Linked DNA regions of Synechococcus elongatus PCC 11801. The protein of the gene in region 1 interacts with the protein of each later gene in a pairwise test. Links are inferred from orthologs where the notes say so. Each region holds a gene or a part of one and is shown in the gene's direction. Other genes may lie near its edges.

Region 1 (8,034 bases):
TGAGCCCAGCGATCGCACGTTGCAGCAGGTTGCAGCAGCGGTTCAACGCAAAGGCTTTACCGGCAAAGTGCTCTGCGGCCATTGCTGTAGCTTGTCGGTGCAACCCGAGGCTGAACTACCAACTCAGTTACAAGCTGTACAAGCGGCGGGTTTAGGCATTGTCTCGCTGCCACTCTGCAATTCGTACCTGCAGGATCGGCAAACAGGACGAACTCCTCGACTACGGGGCATTGCACCTGTTCAGGAAATTCGCACTGCAGGGATTCCGCTGTGTTTATCCAGTGACAACACCCGTGATCCCTTCTATGCCTATGGCGATTTGGACATGGTTGAAGTCTTCCGCGAGTCGGTGCGCATTGGCCAGCTCGACCACCCTTGGCTGCCTTGGCCCGCTGCCGTCACTTGCACACCCGCCGACTGGATGGGACTGGTTGATCAAGGACGAGTTGCAATCGGGGCTCGTGCTGATTTCGTGATTTTCAACGCCCGCTCTTTCACAGAACTGCTGGCCCGTCCCCAAAGCGATCGCCTGATTGTCCGCAATGGCCGTGCGATCGCCCCTAAATTACCTGACTATGCTGAGTTAGATGCAGTTCTGATGCGGCACTAGCCATGGTGGATTGGACAGCGGTAGATCACGCTCTCGCAGGCATTGAGAGCGATCGAGATCGCGCAACCTGTCAGCGGCTTTCGCTGGACTATGCCCACTTCAGCCCGATCCTCTGGCCGCAATTGCAAGATCGCGCCGCCGATCGCGTGCTCTATCCCCACACTAAAGCCGATTTACTGGCGATCGCGCGCGTCTGTGTGCAAGAGCAAATTCCTTTGACGGTGCGCGGGGCAGCGACGGGTAACTACGGTCAATGCACACCGCTGCAGGGCGGGATTTTAGTCGATCTGACAGCCTTTGATCAGATTGTTTGGCAGCGTGGTTCACGGTTGCGAGTTCAAGCCGGTGCAAAGCTCGCTGCAATCGATCGGGCGATTCGCCCGAGTGGCTGGGAGCTACGCTGGGCACCGTCGACTTACCGGACGGCGACAATCGGTGGTTTCTTTGCGGGCGGTAGCGGCGGTATTGGATCCATTACCTATGGACAACTACGCGATCGCGGCAATCTGCTGGGTGCACAAGTGCTGACCTTGGAAGCAGAGCCGCGTTTTGTCGAACTGCAAGGTGAAGCAGCCCAAGCGATCAACCATGCCTACGGCTGCACTGGCCTGATCACCGAGCTGGAGATTCCCCTTGCTCCGGCCTATGACTGGCAGGAATGCATGGTCAATTTCCCAAGCTGGTCAGGGGCTCTGAGTTTTGCCCAAGCGATCGCCGAGGCGGATGGCCTGATCAAGAAGATGGTCTGTGTTCTTGCCAACCCGATTCCTAGTTTTTGCAAAGCAATCAAAGATGCTTGTCACGCTGGGGAAACCGCCGTTCTGCTGTTGCTGTCGGAGTCAAGTCTGGAGGTAGCAACGGCGATCGCCTCGGAAATCGGCGGACGGATCAGTTGGCAGCGATCGCCGCAGGATCAACCGCTCACCACCTTGATTGAGCAGAGCTGGAATCACACCACCCTCCATGCCCGCAGCGCTGATCCAGCTTGGACTTACCTGCAAATGCTGCTGCCCTTGGGACAAGAAGCGGCTCTGATTGATGCGTTTCAGTCTCGTTGGGGTGACAGTGTGCTCTGGCATCTGGAACTGTTGCGCAGCCATGGTCAAGTCCGAGTTGCAGCACTGCCGCTGGTACGTTTTGAAGGTCGCGATCGCTTGCAACAACTCACTGATCAGTTGACCGCTGCCGGCGCGATTCTCTTTGATCCGCACACCTACTGTCTTGAAGACGGTGGCATGAAGCAAATCGATGTTCAGCAACTGACTTTCAAAGAGCAGATCGACCCGCAGGGACTGTTTAATCCTGGCAAGATGCGGGCGTGGTCGGAGAAATACGGCGATCGCAGTGCTGTGACTTAGGCGCGAGCGCGCAGTAGCGCCTCAACCAGTTCCAGAAAGCCTGCCACTTCAGGCTGTTGACAGAGATAGCGAGGTGGCTGGGACAGACGATCCAGGTATGGCGCTAAATTCGCGACACCCACACTCAGCGGAAACTCAGCAAAGAGGCTGGCATCGTTGGGGCTATCGCCCACCGTCACGATTTGGTCAGGAGTGAGATTAGGAAAAGCAGCCTGACACACTTGCCAGAGCGATCGCGCTTTGTTTTGGCCGCGTGGCAGCAAGTGACACTGAACAGCGCTGTAAACAAAGTCCAGCCCTTGCTCAGTAGCGATCGCAGCAATCCGATCGAGATCTGCTGGACTGAGCCCCGCCACATCAAAAGCCCAGTCCGTTTGCCGAAAGGCATTATCAGCCGCCGGTTGTAACTGCGGCCAATGCTGTTGAATCTGCTGAAAACAGTGTTGTAGCTGCTGGCGATGGTCAGCGATCGCCGCGATCGGGCTCAGGATAATCGGTGCTTGCTCAGGCCAGCAAATTGCGCCGCCATTCTCTGTGATCACCCCCGCCACCGGCAGATATTGCGCCAAGGCCATGCCCCAGCCCACCGATCGCCCTGTTGTGATCAACACTGCAATCTTGGCTGCTGCTAACTGCTCAAGGGCTTGAATCAGCGCCGGTGAAAAGCGATCGCCCGCAGTAAGGGTTCCGTCGAGATCACTGGCAACTAGTCGCACCGTGCTGAGCGCCGCTGACTGCAGCGGTTGCGGCTTTGGCAAGCCAATCACGCCTCAAATTCGGTTGTGTCCTCTGGCGACAAGCTCACCGTTGGATCTTGCAGCCCCGACAAACTCCGGAATTGTGGACTGAGATAGAAATAAGTCGCCTTCACATCGGCGCCAAACAGGATTTGGTCATAGTGTTTGAGGTCGCACTCTGTCACACTGCGATTATTGACGTAGGTGCCATTGGCACTGCGTCGGCCGGTTTCAGGGTCACCATCAATCAGGCGATAGCGGACCTCACCGTTTTCCGTCAAGAAGCGAACGAGGGTTGCATGCTGGCGAGAGGCATAGATCGAATGCAGGCGGATATCGCAGGAGTCGGCCTTGCCAATCGTGTAGTGCGACTTGTAGAGCTTCAGCTCGGTGGCCCCGCGCGAGTCTTCGACGATGAAGACATGTTCGGGCTGTGCGGGATCGGCCAAGTCGAGGGTCAACACCTTTTCTAAGGTGTTTTGCAAGGAGGCTAAACTCCGCAATGCTGCCGCACAGGTTTGAAGGGCTTGCTGAGTCGTCGCAAGTTCGCCGGCAACAACTGCCTTCTTCAGTGTTTCGAGCGCCGTACTGTAGCCACTGGTCTGCTGATCAACAAGTTCGAACAGCTCTGAGAGCGCATAGTCGGTGTTGCCAACTTTGACCCGAGTATCGAGGCTGATGATCGACACAGTTGTTTCCTAGAACAATAAGCCGGCTCGCAAAGGCGAAGTCGTATGGCATATTGTGCCCCCTTCCACGCCTTCTTGCTTGTTCTGTACTCAACGAAAAATTTAAGCTTTCTGGAGAATAGGGCTGGTTAATCCCCCTTTGACAAGGTGGCCATCTTCCATCTCCAAGATGCGATCGGCGATATCGAGGATGCGGTTGTCGTGGGTAACCAGCAGGATCGTGCAGCCCTGTTCCTTCGCCAGCTGCTGCATCAGGTCCACCACATCCCGACCCGATTGGCGATCGAGGGCAGCCGTCGGTTCATCGGCCAGCACCAGTTTGGGACGACCCACCAAAGCACGGGCGATCGCCACACGCTGTTTTTGCCCCCCAGAAAGGTTCTCAGGGTAGTAGTCGAGGTGATCGCCAAGGCCCACCGCTGTCAGCATTTGCTGCGATCGGGCGATGCGTTCGTCCCACTTTAGATCAGCCTGCAAATCTAACGTCATTTGCACGTTCTGGCTCGCTGTCAGAAAGCGTAGGAGGTTATGGGCTTGGAAGATGTAGCCGATATTGCGCCGCACCTCGACGCGTTGGCGTTGGTTGGCTTCGTGTAACTCTTGGCCCAGCACGGTCAGGGTGCCGGTCTGCACCGATCGCAACCCTCCAATTAACGTGAGAAGGGTGGTTTTGCCACAGCCGGAGGGTCCAGTCAGCAGAACAATCTCGCCAGGATTGAGATCGAAACCAACATTGAACAAGACCTGTTTTTGCAGTGAGCCGTGGCCATAAAAATGGTCAAGGTTCCGAATGGAGACCACTGGTTCGCTGCTCATGACCCTCTCCAAAGAGCTGCCTGCATTTTAGCGGTACTGTCTGGAGCAGCTGCGTGGGCGATCGCCCTTGAATGGTGCAGGATTGCTATCTTCAAGCAACAGTGGCAGCCACATCCCCAGCATGACGCCCTTTCAACTGCAAGCCCGCTATCAACCAATGGGAGATCAGCCCACTGCGATCGCGCAGTTGGTGCAGAAAGTTCAGGCAGGGATTCCCTATCAAACGTTGCTGGGTGCAACCGGAACTGGCAAGACTTTTACGATCGCTAATGTGATTGAACAGGTGGGGCGACCCGCGCTAGTTCTCGCTCACAATAAAACGTTGGCGGCGCAGCTTTGTAATGAGCTACGCGAGTTTTTTCCGAATAATGCAGTTGAGTATTTCATCAGCTATTACGACTACTATCAGCCCGAAGCCTACATCCCCGTCACCGATACTTACATCGCCAAAACAGCGTCGATCAACGAAGAGATCGATATGTTGCGGCACTCCGCCACTCGCAACCTCTTCGAGCGGCGCGATGTGATTGTTGTTGCCTCTATTAGCTGCATCTATGGCCTCGGCATCCCCAGTGAATATTTGAAGGCAGCCATCCCCCTAGAAGTCGGGGCTGAAGTCAATATGCGCGAGGTGCTACGCCAACTCGTCGATGTCCAATACAGTCGCAACGACCTAGAGTCAGGTCGTGGTCGGTTTCGGGTCAAGGGCGATGTTCTGGAAATTGGCCCTGCCTACGAAGATCGGATTATTCGAGTTGAGTTCTTTGGCGATGAAATCGATGCCATTCGCTACATCGATCCCGTGACTGGTGAAATTCTCCAAAGCCTCGATCGCCTCAACATTTATCCGGCCCGCCACTTTGTCACCCCTGAGGAGCGACTAGAAACCGCGATCGCCGAGATTAAAGCGGAGCTCAATCAACAGCTGCTGACCTTACAAGCCGAAGGCAAACTAGTTGAAGCCCAACGCTTGGAGCAACGCACCCGCTATGACCTCGAAATGCTGCAGGAAGTAGGCTATTGCAACGGCGTGGAAAACTATGCCAGGCACCTCGCGGGCCGCGAACCAGGATCACCGCCGGAATGTTTAATCGACTATTTCCCCAAAGATTGGCTCTTGGTGGTTGATGAATCCCACGTGACGGTACCCCAGCTACGCGGGATGTACAACGGCGATCAATCCCGCAAAAAAGTGTTGATTGATCATGGCTTTCGACTGCCTAGCGCGGCGGATAACCGCCCTTTGAAGTCGGAGGAGTTTTGGGACAAAGTGCGGCAGTGCATTTTTGTCTCAGCCACGCCCGGCGATTGGGAAGTGGGGCAATCGGAAACCCATATTGTCGAACAAGTCATCCGACCAACAGGGGTGGTTGACCCTGAGGTTTTTGTCCGACCCACAGAAGGCCAAGTTGATGATTTACTCACAGAAATTCAGCAGCGGGTCAGCCGTCAAGAGCGGGCTCTGATTACAACACTGACCAAACGGATGGCCGAGGACTTGACTGATTACTTGGGCGATCGCGGTGTTAAAGTTCGCTATCTCCACTCCGAGATCAATTCGATTGAACGGATTGAAATTCTTCAAGATCTACGCAACGGCGATTTTGATGTCTTGATTGGCGTCAATTTACTGCGGGAAGGCTTGGATTTACCTGAAGTCTCATTGGTCGCAATCCTTGATGCTGACAAAGAGGGCTTTTTGCGGACTGAGCGCAGCTTAATTCAAACGATCGGTCGTGCGGCTCGCCACATCAACGGCCAGGCAATTCTCTATGCCGATCGCCTGACCGAAAGCATGGAAAAAGCGATTGGCGAAACCGAGCGACGGCGACGCATCCAACTGGAATATAACCAACGCCATCAGATTACGCCTCAGCCGATCAGCAAGCGATCGAGTAATGCCATTCTGTCGTTCCTCGAAGTCTCGCGGCGACTGAATAAACAAGAACTAGAAGTTGCCGTCAGCCAAGCGGATGATCTTTCCTTGGAGGAAATTCCAAATCTGATTACTCAGCTAGAAGCACAAATGAAAGAAGCCGCCAAAAATCTTGAATTTGAAGAGGCAGCTCAATATCGCGATCGCATCAAAAAGCTGCGTGAGCGACTCGTCGGTCGTCACTGACAAAAAACTGGCTCGAGTTCAGACCCAAGCCAGTAATGCTCAGCAATCGCAACCGATTGCGCTAGTTCCAGTCATCTGCCGCAAAGTCAAGATTGCGGCGTCCTGGTGAGGGCCAATCGGCATTTTCACCGCCGATAAAGACCCGCTCTAAACCGACCATTTCTTCGCTCAGCCGCTGCAGTGCGTTGAGCAACACGTCCAGCGCGATCGCATCACTCGTACCCAAATCAAACCAGCAGCGAGCCCAACGGCCCTGATACTCCACTTCTCCCATGTTGTGCATCAGGGCTGGCAGACTATTCCGCTCCTGAGCTGACTGATAGCTCATGTAGCTCAGCTCAAGTCCTTCATCTTGAGCCTGCAAGTTCTCGGCATTGAAGCCACCGAGCTTACCGAGGAAAAACCATGAGTCAAAAACTTCCTCGAGATATTGCTGCTCGAGCGGTGCCGGCACCGTACTAAATTCAACCCAAATCCAGCAGTCGAACGGGTTAAACTCACGAAATTCAATTTGCATAGGTTACAGCGAAGGCAAGGTGGATGGTCCCCAAGGACCTGGCGCTTGGGTGACTTGATCGCGCAGAGCGACGCAGTCTTGACCGCGATTATCGAAGGTTTTTTGGTTATTGCAGGCTTCAAAAAAGAGCTGCCAAACTAGCGGTTGCGGCAGTTGTGCAGATTTCGCTAGGGCTTTTTGGAATTCTGCTGCCGCCGCTCGCCGTAAATTCGCATCCCCAGTCGCTTTACTTTGCTCAACCAGAATCTGCGCTTTGAGGTAGTAAAGCTCTGGGTTGTCAGGGGCGGCTGTAATCGCTCGATCTACGTAGCGCAAGGCTTCGGAATAGCGTTTGAGATTACGCAAGCCCAAAGCAATACCGCGATCGGCCAAATAGCGCGGACTCGCTTTTTCCAGCTTGGCGATCGCCCCATCCGGATTTGCCAAAGGCAAATTGGTCGCCACCATCAAATCGACAAAACCTTGAATCAAATTCAACTCCGGATCATTGGGGTTGATCTGAGCGGCTGCTCGCAAGCTGCCATAGACCGATTGGAGCGATTGCAAGGCTTGAGGCACAGCCGATAAGGGCACGCCGCCATCACCCGTCAGTTGGGGTAAGAGGCTAGCAGCTGCGGTCATCAACTCACCCACCGCAATGTAGATCTGGCCACGCAGCGGTTGTTGAGCCACGATCGCCTGCGCCTTACTCTTCGTTTGGCGAGCGTAGTCCGCAAAGGCTTGGCGGTTTTGCTGGGCAAAGGCCAAACTCCCTGCCAAAGCAAACACCAGAGGATCAGAGGAATCCTGCTGCAGAGCTTGTTGAAGGGCCCGTTCAGCAGCTGGATAATTGCCCTGCTGAAAAGCAGCCGTAAATGCTGCTGCCGTTGCAGCATTGATCGGTTGGGGATTACTGCTGCGGAAGGGGTCGACAGCTCGGCCAGCTGGCATGCCAACCGTACTGCAGAGAACGGCTGCACAGCTCGCAGCCAGCAAACGATGGATTAAGCGAATTTTCATGCTGACGTGACAAGCGATAGAAAGCAGCAAAGACGTTGACAGAACTCAGTCGTTCCTGAAGAGGCAACTGGCAGAATGGAACGGTTGCGATCGCTTAAGCCTTTGACCCTGCAACTGGACGGCATTTCATACCATCCTCCCGCGAGTTCACGGCCCATCTTAGACAATATCAGCTTCGATCTCGGC
Region 2 (12,194 bases), 1.3 Mb from region 1 along the record:
TCTCAATCGCGGCGAACGGCTAGAAGGTGGCGAACTAGGCACTGGCCGGTGCTTGGGGGCGAGTACGAACACGGAGTCTACGAATGCCATGTGGCTCGGGGCGGCGTTCTTGCAGCTCTTGCTTCAGCTGCTTCAGCAGGGCGCGGTGGCGTTGCGAAGGGAAAAACGTGAACTTGAGGTCTGGCTTCCAATCCATGCAAAAAGTTGAGAAACAAAGCGCCTGATCTCAGGCTCCCCAACTCTAGCGCAGGGGCGATGACCCCAACCGAGCCGCTCAAAAGGTAAGCGATAGAATCATCTAGATTTTTGCTGCTGCTTTCCCATGCCCAAGCGCGCTTCTGTTGAGCCTTCATCTGATCTGGCTCATCGCAATGGCAGTCAACCAGCAGCCGAGACAGACCAAATTCGAGTTCGGGGCGCGCGGCAACATAATCTGCAGAACCTTGACCTCGATCTACCGCGCAACCAGCTAATTGTGTTTACGGGTGTGAGCGGTTCGGGCAAGTCATCCTTGGCCTTTGACACGATTTTTGCCGAGGGGCAACGTCGCTACGTCGAGTCACTGTCTGCTTATGCTCGGCAGTTCCTTGGCCAAGTCGATAAGCCTGATGTCGATGCGATTGAGGGCTTGAGTCCAGCCATTTCCATTGACCAAAAATCCACTTCGCACAACCCACGATCGACGGTCGGTACGGTCACGGAAATCTACGATTACCTGCGGTTGTTGTTTGGGCGAGCCGGCTCACCCCACTGCCCCCATTGCGATCGCTCGATCGCGCCTCAAACGATTGATCAAATGGTCGATCGCCTTGCAGAACTACCCGATCGCAGCCGCTTTCAAATCTTGGCGCCGGTGGTTCGCGGTAAAAAAGGAACCCATAAAAAACTGCTTTCTAGCCTTGCGGCAGAAGGCTTTGTGCGGGTGCGGATCAACGGTGAAGTGCGGGAACTCAGTGACAGTATTGAGCTGGATAAAAACCACGCCCACACCATCGAAATTGTGGTCGATCGCCTTGTTCAAAAAGAGGGAATTCAAGAGCGACTCGTTGATTCACTCACCACCTGTCTCCGTCGTGCCGAAGGCATTGCTGTGATCGATGTCTTGCCGAGCGATCGCGGCTCTGTCGTAACCTTGCCGACGGAGTTAGCAGCTAGCCACGCAGCCGAAACAAAAGCTGCCTATGGCAGCCCTGCTAGTGGCTATGAACTTGTCTTTTCCGAAAATTTTGCTTGCCCCGAGCATGGCGCTGTGATGGAAGAACTGTCGCCGCGCCTCTTTTCCTTTAACTCACCCTACGGTGCCTGCTCCCATTGCCACGGGCTGGGGAGCCTACGGACGTTTTCGCCCGATCTGGTCGTTCCCGATCCCAGCCTGCCAGTCTATGCCGCGATCGCGCCTTGGTCGGAAAAAGATCACAGCTACTACTTCAACCTGCTCTGCGGCGTGGCCGAGGCCAGTGGCTTCGAAATCAGCGATCGCTGGCAGGATTTGACCCCTGATCAACAGCAGGCGATTCTCTACGGCAGCCGTGAAGCGATCGCGGTTGAAACTGAATCCCGCTTCCGCGATCGTCAGGTTTACCATCGCCCCTTTGAGGGGGTGATTCCGATCCTGGAGCGTCAGTATCGAGAAACCAGTTCCGAAGTCTATAAACAGAAGCTCGAAAAATATCTCGTCGATCAAACTTGCGAGGTCTGCCACGGTTTACGGCTCAAACCGGAATCCTTGGCAGTGCGGATTGGCCCCTATCGGATCACTGATCTCACCAGTGTTTCAGTGCGGGACTGCCTGAGCAAAATTGAAGCTTTAATCGGTGCTAACGGGCGATCGCCCCTCTTGACAGCTCGCCAAATGCAGATCGGGGATTTGGTGCTGCGCGAAATTCAGGCTCGCCTGCGCTTCTTGCTCGACGTGGGACTCGACTACCTGACCCTCGATCGCCCAGCCATGACTCTCTCGGGTGGTGAGGCCCAGCGTATTCGCCTGGCTACACAAATTGGGGCGGGTCTGACCGGAGTGCTCTACGTCTTGGATGAGCCCAGTATTGGGCTGCATCAACGTGATAACGATCGCCTACTCAATACCCTGATTCGCCTGCGGGATCTCGGCAATACCCTGATTGTGGTTGAGCATGACGAAGATACGATTCGTGCAGCCGACCACCTGGTTGATATTGGGCCTGGAGCAGGGGTGCATGGGGGGCGTATCGTTGCCCAAGGTCATCTAAAGCAACTGCTGACGGCTGAAGACTCTTTGACGGGTGCTTATCTCTCAGGCCGTCGCCGTATTGCTACTCCAGCAAGCCGTCGTGAGGGCAATGGTCGCCGTCTGCAGCTCCAAGGTGCCAATCGTAACAATCTCCAAAACCTTGATGTTGAGATTCCCCTCGGCAAACTGGTCTGTGTCACGGGCGTGAGTGGCTCCGGCAAATCCACGCTTGTCAATGAACTCCTACATCCAGCCCTCGAGCACAGTCTGGGGCTGAAGGTTCCTTTTCCCAAAGGCCTGGCCGCGCTGAAAGGCACAAAAGCGATCGACAAGGTGATCGTGATTGATCAATCGCCGATTGGTCGTACCCCGCGATCGAATCCGGCGACCTATACTGGTGCCTTTGATCCGATCCGGCAGGTGTTTGCTGCAACGACGGAAGCGAAAGCACGAGGCTATCAGCCGGGGCAGTTTTCCTTCAATGTCAAAGGCGGTCGCTGTGAAGCCTGTGGTGGGCAAGGCGTCAATGTCATCGAGATGAATTTTCTGCCCGATGTCTATGTCCAGTGCGATGTCTGCAAAGGTGCTCGCTATAACCGTGAAACGCTGCAGGTGAAGTACAAAGGCAAGACGATCGCTGACGTGCTCAACATGACCGTCGAAGAGGCGGCGCAGTTTTTCGAAAACATTCCTCAAGCCAGTAGCCGCCTGCAGACCTTGGTGGATGTGGGTCTGGGTTATGTTCGTCTCGGTCAGCCTGCGCCAACGCTCTCAGGTGGTGAAGCCCAACGGGTCAAACTGGCGACGGAACTGGCGCGTCGGGCAACCGGCAAAACGCTCTATCTGATTGATGAACCGACCACGGGTCTCTCTTTCTACGATGTCCACAAGTTGCTGGATGTGATGCAGCGCCTCGTGGATAAGGGCAATTCGATCGTGGTGATTGAGCACAACTTGGATGTGATTCGCTGTGCAGACTGGATCATTGATCTGGGACCCGAAGGAGGCGATCGCGGCGGCGAGATTGTTGTTTGCGGGGAGCCAGAGACTGTAGCAATGCATGCTCACTCCCACACAGGGCGCTATCTTGCTCAAGTCTTAGCCCAGCATCCTCCGGGGCAGTAATGCTCAGTGAGTCTCACCAGCAGTGTCGCCAGAGCCAAGTATCAGATTCTGATACAGTGATCAACACTGCAGTAATCTTTTGTTTTTTTCTTAGATTTGTAGAGTCTTAAAGCGACATTCTAGAAGTAGCCATCGAGTCATCTTGTGACAGGAAGTAGCACGGTTATGACAGCGCCCACCATTGAGCAACTTGTGCGCAAGGCTTGCCAAGTACAAGCCTCGGATATTCATCTGCGGGTTGGGCATCCTCCCTACTTTCGGTTGCGCGAGCAAATGTATCCGCTCCCAAAAGCACCGGCTGTCACAGAGAGTGATATGGATAGCTGGCTCAATGAAATCTTGACGCCAGCCCAGCGTACTCGTCTTCAAGAAACGCAGGAAATTGATGAAGCGCTTTTTTATCCAAATCTGATTCGTTGTCGCGTCGTTTGCTTTCAAACACTGGATGGTACAGCGATTACGCTACGGTTAATCCCTCTACAGATTCCGAGTCTCTTTGAGCTGCAACTTCCATCTGTGCTTTCGGGGTTAGTTCAACGGAAACAAGGACTGATTTTAGTCACGGGACCAACAGGATCAGGTAAGTCAACTACCCTAGCAGCCATGGTTAATGAAATGAACCAAACCATGGCTCGCCATATTATTACTATCGAAGACCCTATTGAGTATGTTTTTGAACCTGTTCGCTGTTTGATTACCCAACGTGAAATTGGTCGTCATGCCCATGATTTTGCCTCGGCACTGCGGGCTGCGTTACGGGCTGATCCAGATGTCATTCTTGTGGGTGAGATTCGAGATCAAAAAACGCTCAAGACAGCTATCTATGCTGCCCAAACGGGTCACCTTGTTTTGGGGACACTCCATGCTCGCAATACAGTCAGCACGATCGATCGCTTGATTGGTCTTGATGGCATGGTGCAGAGCTCAGACACGCGCAAGCAGTTCCTAGAGCTGTTAGTCGCAGTGATTTCCCAACAACTGATCACTCCCCAAACTGGTAGCCGTAGGGCAATCTTAGAGGTTTTGATCAATACGCCGGCGATTCAGGACTATCTCAACCGTGGCGAATTAGAGGAAGCCTATCGCTTGATGGAACTCGACACGATTGAGGGCATGCAAACTCTCAATGAGGCACTCCTGATCGAGATTGAGCAAGGTCGACTCAGTGTTGAAGAGGCTCTGAAAGTCTCGATTGATCCTGGAGATCTCGATCGCCGTCTGCGGATTACTGGGATTGCTCAAGCCCAAGGATTTTCCAGTCATTTTCAATCTGATTTCTAAGCAGGGGTTTGGTTACTCCACTGATAGGGTGGGAGTCGGAATGATGGACGATGCCTTCGAACCGCTACAGCTTAAAGCCGAGGGAGCCAGCCTTCGCTTCTGCCGTTATGGCGGGCAAGTGTTGTCGTGGCAACCCGCAGGAGGTCAAGAACGTTTTTTTCTTAGCGATCGCAGTCTTTATCGTCTGGGCAAGGCTATTCGTGGTGGCATCCCGGTCATCTTTCCTCAGTTCTCGGATCGTGGCTCTTTACCTAAGCATGGTTTTGCCCGCGATCGTGCTTGGACCTTGCTTCAACTTGATGCAGCAGCGGGGTATGCAGAGCTAGAACTTCGAGACTCTGCCGAAACCTTACAGATTTGGCCTGTAGCCTTCCGGCTGCGCCTGAAGCTGCAATTGCGATCGCAACAGTTGCAGGTACAGCTCAGTGTTGAAAATTGCGATCGCCAACCATGGCAGTTTACGGCGGCGCTGCATGGCTATTTGGCAGTCCCTGACTTATCCACCGTGCGATTACAAGGGCTACAAGGGCGTTGGGGTACCGAGCAAACCACAGGCGATCGCTTTCAAGAATTAGATCGCGATCGTGGCTTTCTGACAGCGATCGATGCTTTGTATGACGCGCCAGCGCAGCTCCTGACTCTCGTGGCTCCGCCATGGCCAGACCTCCAAATCAGCCAAGAGGGCTTTTCAGAAACAGTGGTTTGGAACCCTGGCGTCGCGGGTGCTGCTCAGATTTCTGATCTCGCACCCGGTATGGAACGGCAGTTTCTTTGTGTGGAGGCTGCAACAGTTCAGCAACCGCCTCACCTAGAACCCGGTGAAATCTGGCAGGGGCAGCAATCCTTTCAGATCCACTGAAGCCGTAGATGACGGTAGTGCTTACTGTTAACCCTGCGAAGTATTCCTGCAATTCCTTGGCAGCAGCTCGATCGCACTCCTACGGTGAGGATAGTTCGGATGACGACCTCCAGGACGGCGTAAAGCTTGAGGACTGGACGGGTGAACATAGCTGGCGATGGCTTCTTCTGGGGTCGTCGCCTTTATTCGTGGGGGTACTGCTGAGGAAACGTGTGCGAGACGCACTCATCATGCTTCGACTTACTGGAAGCCGACTCCTGGCAAAGCTGGTCTCAGGAAGCTCCCAACCTTCTCGCAGAACCTCTCAGTGCGACAGAAAGAGTATTGCTGTGGATATGGTGAAGGGCGAATAAGTTAGGACGTTATGACAAGAGAAAGATAGATCTACCGTTCTTTAGCTTGTGGGTTTAATCGAGATTTATCGAGAATGACGGCCTGTCAAAGACGATGTCAGTTGTCCTTGCTCGGGTGATGATTGTTCTACCCTACCCATACGGTCTTCCGGTCTTCTCTCGGCTTGGGAAAGACTGAATAGCCTCTGAATAGTTGAAGTCTCACTTTATGTTTGAGATTGAGCAAGAACAATACATCCCACACTCAGCGGCTCGATTCCCAAATCCCTCATTCGTTAAACTAGGATGAAGGTCTATTCGTTAACCGATTTCCCTTGCTGCGTCCATGGGTCGAGCCCTGACTAATCGAACGGCTGACCGCATCAATCTGACGGCGGCCGCCGCTCAGGTTCAGTCTGTCTTGCAAGGAATCGAAGCCGAAAGCTGCCCCCGGACTTACAATTTTCATCTCCACACCACTTGTTCCGACGGGAAATTGCAGCCTCGAGAGGTGATGGAGCAAGCGATCGCGATTGGATTGCGCGGCCTAGCGATCACCGACCACCACGGGATCCGAGGCTATGAAGCCGCTTGCGCTTGGCTAGAAGACTATCAGTGGCGCAGTGGCGGGCGATCGCCCCTTCCCAAACTCTGGGTGGGCACTGAAATTAACGCCGACCTCCAAGGGACCGAGGTTCACATCCTCGCCTATGGATTTCAGGCTGACCACGTGGCGATGCGCCCCTACTTGATCGGGCGGCCCCCCCAAGGTGATGCCCATTTAGCACCAGCGGTCATTACGGCAATTCAGCGAGCGGGCGGTCTGGCAGTTTTGGCGCACCCGGCGCGCTATCGGCGATCGCCCCAAGAGTTGATTCTGGCCGCTCATCGCTACGGCATTGATGGCGTGGAAACCTACTATGCCTACGGCAACCCCACGCCTTGGCAAGCCACTCCGGAGCCAACTCAAGCGGTCGCGGCTTTGGCTGCCGAGTTGAATCTCCTCAGTAGCTGTGGCACCGATACCCACGGTCGTAGCCTGCTCAGTCGCCTTTAGCTCGGTTCTCATCTCAGCGACACTGCTGCTCAGCCAGGGGCGATCGTGGCTGTGAGCGATCGTTCCAGATATTGATTGTGAGTGCGGGTCTAACGCTCTAGCAGCTTCCCCGTAGAATGGGGTGACGGCATCTTCATATTTAGTAACTGTTGGGGTGTTCATCCATGACCGGATTTATTCGGGGTCTTTTTCAAGGCAAGCCCAAAGCGGAACAGGCACAGCAGCCAAAGCAGAAAGCGGAGAGCTTTTACCTTGATGCTGATGAAGCGAAGAGCTTAGGCAACTTGGATTACATCCGTTCGGCCTCCACGATTGAGCACACCTTCCCCAAAACAGCGAGCAATCCTGAAGAGCGGGTTCTCATTCAAAAAGTCTCGTCGCTGTCGGTTGAAGTGGTCGAAGCGTCAGAAGGCCTCCCCCAAGCTGAGCAACGCCAACAGGAAGCTCTGAACAAAGCTGCGGCGGAAGCAGAAGCCAATAAAGCGCCGACTAAAACATTTGCTGGTCAAACCGAGACTAGCGAAACTAGCAGCCGTCGTCGTTCGACTGGTGATTTGGATATGTTCCGTCAGATGGCGCGGGACTTGAAGAAGTAAACCGCGAATCGCGTAGCGGATTAGCAAAGGGTAGCTGCTCTTGAACCTCCAGCGCGGCTGCCCTCATTTTTTGTTCGGGCCAAACAGGGCTTTGCAGCATGAGTTTTGACTACGACCTCTTGGTTATTGGTGCCGGTTCTGGTGGGTTGGCGGCCTCAAAACGAGCTGCCAGCTATGGTGCCAAAGTTGCGATCGCAGAGACCGACCTCGTCGGTGGCACCTGCGTGATTCGCGGCTGCGTGCCTAAGAAGTTGATGGTCTATGCCTCGAGCTTTGCCAGCCAGTATCACTACGCCGAAGCCTACGGTTGGTCAGCCGTCCAGCCTCAGTTCTCCTGGCCCAAATTGATTGCAGCAGTCGATGCGGAAGTGAACCGCCTCAGTCGGCTACACATCAGCTTGCTGGAAAAAGCAGGTGTGGAGCTGTTGCTCGGTCATGCCCAGTTCTTGGATGAGCACCGCGTGCAAGTGGGCGATCACCAAGTGACGGCGGCAAAAATTCTGATTGCAGTCGGGGGACGCCCCATCAAACTGGCGATTCCGGGCGGTGAGCTGGCGATTACCTCACGAGAGATGTTCCATCTGCCCGAGCAGCCGCAACGCTTTGCGGTGATTGGTGGCGGCTACATTGGCTGTGAGTTTGCCGGGATTCTGCGCGGTCTTGGCTCAGAAGTCACCCAAATTATTCGCCGCGATCGCATTTTGCATGGCTTTGATCAGGAACTGCAGGAAGCTGTGCAAACCGGCATGAGTCAGCACGGTATTCAGTTCCGTACAGGCGTCACGGTTGAGCGGATCGACAAGACTGAAACTGGCTTGCAACTGAGCTACAGCGATGGCAGCCAGCAAACAGTGGATCAAGTGCTGATGGCTACTGGCCGTGAACCGTGGCTGGAAGGGTTAAATCTCGATGCGGCGGGTGTGGCGATCGAGGGTCGCCGGATTGCTGTCGATGGCTGGAGTCGCACTAACCAACCACATATCTTTGCCGTGGGTGACTGCACCGATCGCGTCAATCTCACCCCTGTGGCGATCGCCGAAGGTCGCGCTTTTGCAGATACGGAATTTGGCCAAAAGCCCCGCCAGATTTCCTACGAAAACATTGCCTCAGCAGTCTTCAGTCAACCAGAAGCATGCAGTGTCGGGCTGAGTGAAGAGGCCGCCAAAGCGGAGTACGGCGAGGATCGCATTCGCGTTTATCGCAGTCGCTTCCGACCGATGTTCTACACCCTGCCCCAAGCAGAGGAACGGGTGTTGATGAAGCTGGTGGTTGAGACGGAGAGCGATCGCGTCCTTGGGGCGCACATGGTTGGCAAGGACGCGGCTGAGATTATGCAGAGTGTCGCGATCGCGGTCACGATGGGCGCGACAAAGGCAGACTTTGACGCCACGATGGCCCTACATCCCACCTCAGCCGAAGAGTTTGTGACGATGCCCTAGGTGATCAGAACGGAGGGGCGATCGCCTCTCCGGCAGTCAGGATTAGCAACAAATAAAAAAACTCCCCCGCCTGGTTCGCGCTGCCATCCGACGGGGGACTCCCCTTTGTCCTTGGTGTAGGACCTGGTGGGAGATTTCTACCTTCAGTGTGACGCAGTCAAGGCAGACTGATCCCCAAGCGCAACTTAAATTCACGGGAGCGGTTGCAGCCGTCTGTCAGGCTTCTGGCTCAGTCATGACTTCCCGCAAAGTCAGTTGACCGCCTGCTTGCGGCGGCTCGTAGCCCAGATGTCGCCAAGCTGCCGGAGTGGCCACCCGTCCGCGGGGGGTGCGTTGGAGGTAGCCAATCTGGAGTAGATAAGGTTCGTAGACTTCCTCAACCGTCTGGGCATCCTCGCCGGTAGCCGCCGCAAGTGTTTCCAGCCCGACCGGACCGCCACCGAAGTTCTCGATCAAGTGGGACAAGAGGCGGCGATCAGTCCAATCCAGCCCGCAGGGATCGACGTTGTAGAGCTCCAAGGCCGTCGCTGCGATCGCCCCTGTGATCGGTCCCGGTGCCTTGACAGCCGCATAGTCGCGCACCCGTCGCAACAGGCGATTGGCAATCCGCGGCGTGCCCCGCGATCGTTTGGCAATTTCCTCAGCTCCGGCCTGATCAATCGGCGTATTCAGCAGGCGAGCCGTGCGCTGCACAATATCAGTCAAGGCCTCAACTTCGTAGAAACGCAGTCGTTGCACCAAACCAAAGCGATCGCGCAGTGGCGAAGTCAGCGCCCCGATCTGAGTCGTTGCACCCACAAGAGTGAAGGGCTGCAGCGTAATACTGCGGGTGCGGGCACTCTGACCCTTGCCGATGGTGATGTCGAGCCGAAAGTCCTCCATCGCCGGATAGAGAATTTCTTCCGTGACCTTGGGCAGGCGATGAATTTCATCAATGAATAGGACATCGCCCGGCTGCAGGTTGACCAGCAGACCGACAATATCGCGGGGGCGCTCCAGCGCCGGTGCTGTGGTGATCCGACATTGCACGCCCATTTCAGTGGCCAGCACCAAGGCCATGGTCGTTTTACCGAGCCCCGGCGGCCCGTAAAGTAGCAGGTGATCAAGGCTTTCTTGACGACTTTGGGCTGCTGCGATCGCAATTCCCAGCACATCCTTCAGCTCCGGCTGGCCAATGTAGTCCGCCAGTCGTTGCGGGCGAATGTGGTCTTCCGGGCGTTGACTGTCTTCTGAGTTAGCCTGCGCCTGCGGTCGAACTAAGGATGCCTGCGCCTCAGTAGGAGGCGTTGGTGTTTTGGCCGGCGATCGCCGCTCGGCTGGGTCGGGGGATTTCGAAGAAACGATCGCCATGGCGCCAGCTTGCGCGTCGTCGTTATCCTATCGCGCTGCCTCAGGCGATTCAGGGGTTGGCAGCTTCTGTTTCAGTGGACTTGAGCACGCTGGGGATGGCAGCCAGAATGCGCTCGACGGTCGCGGCGGGTTCTTCCCCAGCGACAAAGGGGATCTGGAGATCGGCTTGGGCGTAGCGATCGCGGCGTTGCTCCCAGATCGCTTGTAAGGTTGCGGCTGGATCGTCCGTTTGCAAGAGCGGCCGATTCTGATCGCCTTCCAAACGACGCAGCAATTCGGGGATGGGCACATCCAGCCAAATCACCAAGCCCTGTTGCAAATAGCTCCAATTTTCAGGCCGAATCACAATGCCACCGCCCGTCGCCACCACTAAGCGGCGATAGCTCGCAACTTCTTCTAGGACTCGCGTTTCCAGTTTCCGGAAGCCAGCTTCGCCAGCTTCGGCAAAAATCTCAGGAATCGATCGCCCGGCCACGCGCTCAATTAAGTGGTCAGTATCGACATAGGTGTAGCCCAAGGACTCCGCCAGCTGCTGTCCGATCGTGGTTTTCCCCGATCCCATCAAGCCGACCAAGAACAGATCCAAGCCGTTCAGAGCTGCCACCAATGACACGCGATCGCTTCCCCAATTCCTTGGACACCATACCGCTCAGCTGTAGTCTGCTCCAAGACACACCCGTTTAGAAGGTCGATCGCCAGAAAATCTGCCATTCACTGAGGAACCGTCGTCGCCAGCCCCGCTGGTTACGCTGAGTTTCCCAGTCCGCCAGCAATTGCTCGAGCACCTGTCCAAAACTGGAGTCCGGCCAAAGACCGAGTAAAGAAGGCAGCGATCGCCGCGTTTGAATTGCCAGACTCAAGGGTGCTACCAGCTCCGCTGCATTCTCTGCCACCCAACTCGCCCCAAGCAAGCGGCCATTGCGCAGCAAACAGAGCTGCAGAAAACCGGCTGTTTGATCGCGAATCAAGGCTTCGGGGTGCTGCTGCCAGCTTGCGTTCACTATCTCCACGCGATCGCCGTAGCGACGGCGGGCTTGTGCCTCTGTCAGCCCCACTTGAGCCGCGGCAGGCTCCATTTCCACAACCTGCTGAGGGACTGGAGTCGATCGCCCACGAGGCCAGCCAAACAGACTTTGTTGGGCGATCGCGCGGACTTCTGCAGAACTAAGATTTGCTGCGATCGCCCGACTACCGGGCAGCAGCGGCAGCGGATCCGGTTGGAAATACTTGAGACTCAGCTCAGAGGGAGCCATCTTTTGATCACACTGCTCCAGTAGCTGAATGCCTTCGGCCTGGCATTGAGCTTGTAGCCGTTGCACCACTGCAGTCTCCCAACTGACCCAGATCGCGGGCGTTGCCAAGCTGACGTCCCAACCGTGGCGGGCAAGGGCTTGCGCAACCCCCAGCGCGATCGCGCGATCGCCGCTAACTGTCATTGATCGCGGTTGTGGATCGGCGGTCAGCAAGTCCCAGAGTGGTGTTGCCTCCGCTCCCGTTGGCTGAGCCTGCCAGATTTGCCTTGCTTCAAGCTGGCGATCGCCGCAGTCCACCAGTCGCCGCGATCGCGTCGCTTTCCAGTGACTGGCAACCACATCAATTCCGGCCTGTTCTAAGGCGATCGGGCCTTGCAGCCATTCCAGCCGCTCCACCAAATCCTGTGCTGCGGCGATTGCTTCCGATACAGAAGCGGACTGCAACAAGCAACGCATCAACAGGCGATCGTGATCGATTGCACCCCAACTTCCGGGCGGATAGACCAAGGCAACGCGAGCCTGCCAGCGTCGTGCTTGCTGAGCCAAGGCGATCGCCGCCGGTGTTGCGCCGAGGATGAGGAGGTTGTAGTCCGCAGTCATCACATTTTTGCGTCAGAGATCTGCAGCATCGTTGGCAAAACCAAGGCAGGACAACCCTTGTTGGATTGCTTTGCGATCAACTGCTCACCCAGC

The links.
Region 2: the proteins of uvrB (region 1) and uvrA interact in binary tests that used the Escherichia coli proteins (3 or more experiments, as listed by UniProt). The link is inferred for Synechococcus elongatus PCC 11801 from one-to-one orthologs.

Annotation. Positions count from the first base shown.
Region 1 is NZ_CP030139.2:2,374,709-2,382,742, reverse strand. Bases 3,870-6,831 are described here. They hold uvrB (excinuclease ABC subunit UvrB), read left to right. Parts: upstream 3,870-4,331; coding sequence 4,332-6,332; downstream 6,333-6,831. Other genes in these bases: DOP62_RS11895 (DUF3531 family protein), read right to left, coding at 6,394-6,831; DOP62_RS11905 (DevA family ABC transporter ATP-binding protein), read right to left, coding at 3,870-4,210. Outside these bases: DOP62_RS11925 (cytosine deaminase), read left to right, coding at 1-610; DOP62_RS11920 (FAD-binding oxidoreductase), read left to right, coding at 613-1,968; DOP62_RS11915 (HAD family hydrolase), read right to left, coding at 1,965-2,726; DOP62_RS11910 (FHA domain-containing protein), read right to left, coding at 2,732-3,394; more of DOP62_RS11905, read right to left, coding at 3,497-3,869; more of DOP62_RS11895, read right to left, coding at 6,832-6,849; DOP62_RS11890 (Sll0314/Alr1548 family TPR repeat-containing protein), read right to left, coding at 6,853-7,878; DOP62_RS11885 (ABC transporter ATP-binding protein), read left to right, coding at 7,924-8,034. UniProt on the Escherichia coli protein: The UvrABC repair system catalyzes the recognition and processing of DNA lesions. A damage recognition complex composed of 2 UvrA and 2 UvrB subunits scans DNA for abnormalities.
Region 2 is NZ_CP030139.2:1,056,662-1,068,855, reverse strand. The notes cover bases 1-3,534. They hold uvrA (excinuclease ABC subunit UvrA), read left to right. Parts: upstream 1-322; coding sequence 323-3,334; downstream 3,335-3,534. Other genes in these bases: DOP62_RS05080 (type IV pilus twitching motility protein PilT), read left to right, coding at 3,500-3,534; DOP62_RS05090 (hypothetical protein), read right to left, coding at 35-196. Outside these bases: more of DOP62_RS05080, read left to right, coding at 3,535-4,615; DOP62_RS05075 (D-hexose-6-phosphate mutarotase), read left to right, coding at 4,656-5,474; DOP62_RS05070 (PHP domain-containing protein), read left to right, coding at 6,153-6,863; DOP62_RS05065 (hypothetical protein), read left to right, coding at 7,028-7,459; gor (glutathione-disulfide reductase), read left to right, coding at 7,558-8,898; Holliday junction branch migration DNA helicase RuvB, read right to left, coding at 9,115-10,248; DOP62_RS05050 (shikimate kinase), read right to left, coding at 10,298-10,861; DOP62_RS05045 (hypothetical protein), read right to left, coding at 10,929-12,101. UniProt on the Escherichia coli protein: The UvrABC repair system catalyzes the recognition and processing of DNA lesions. UvrA is an ATPase and a DNA-binding protein. A damage recognition complex composed of 2 UvrA and 2 UvrB subunits scans DNA for abnormalities.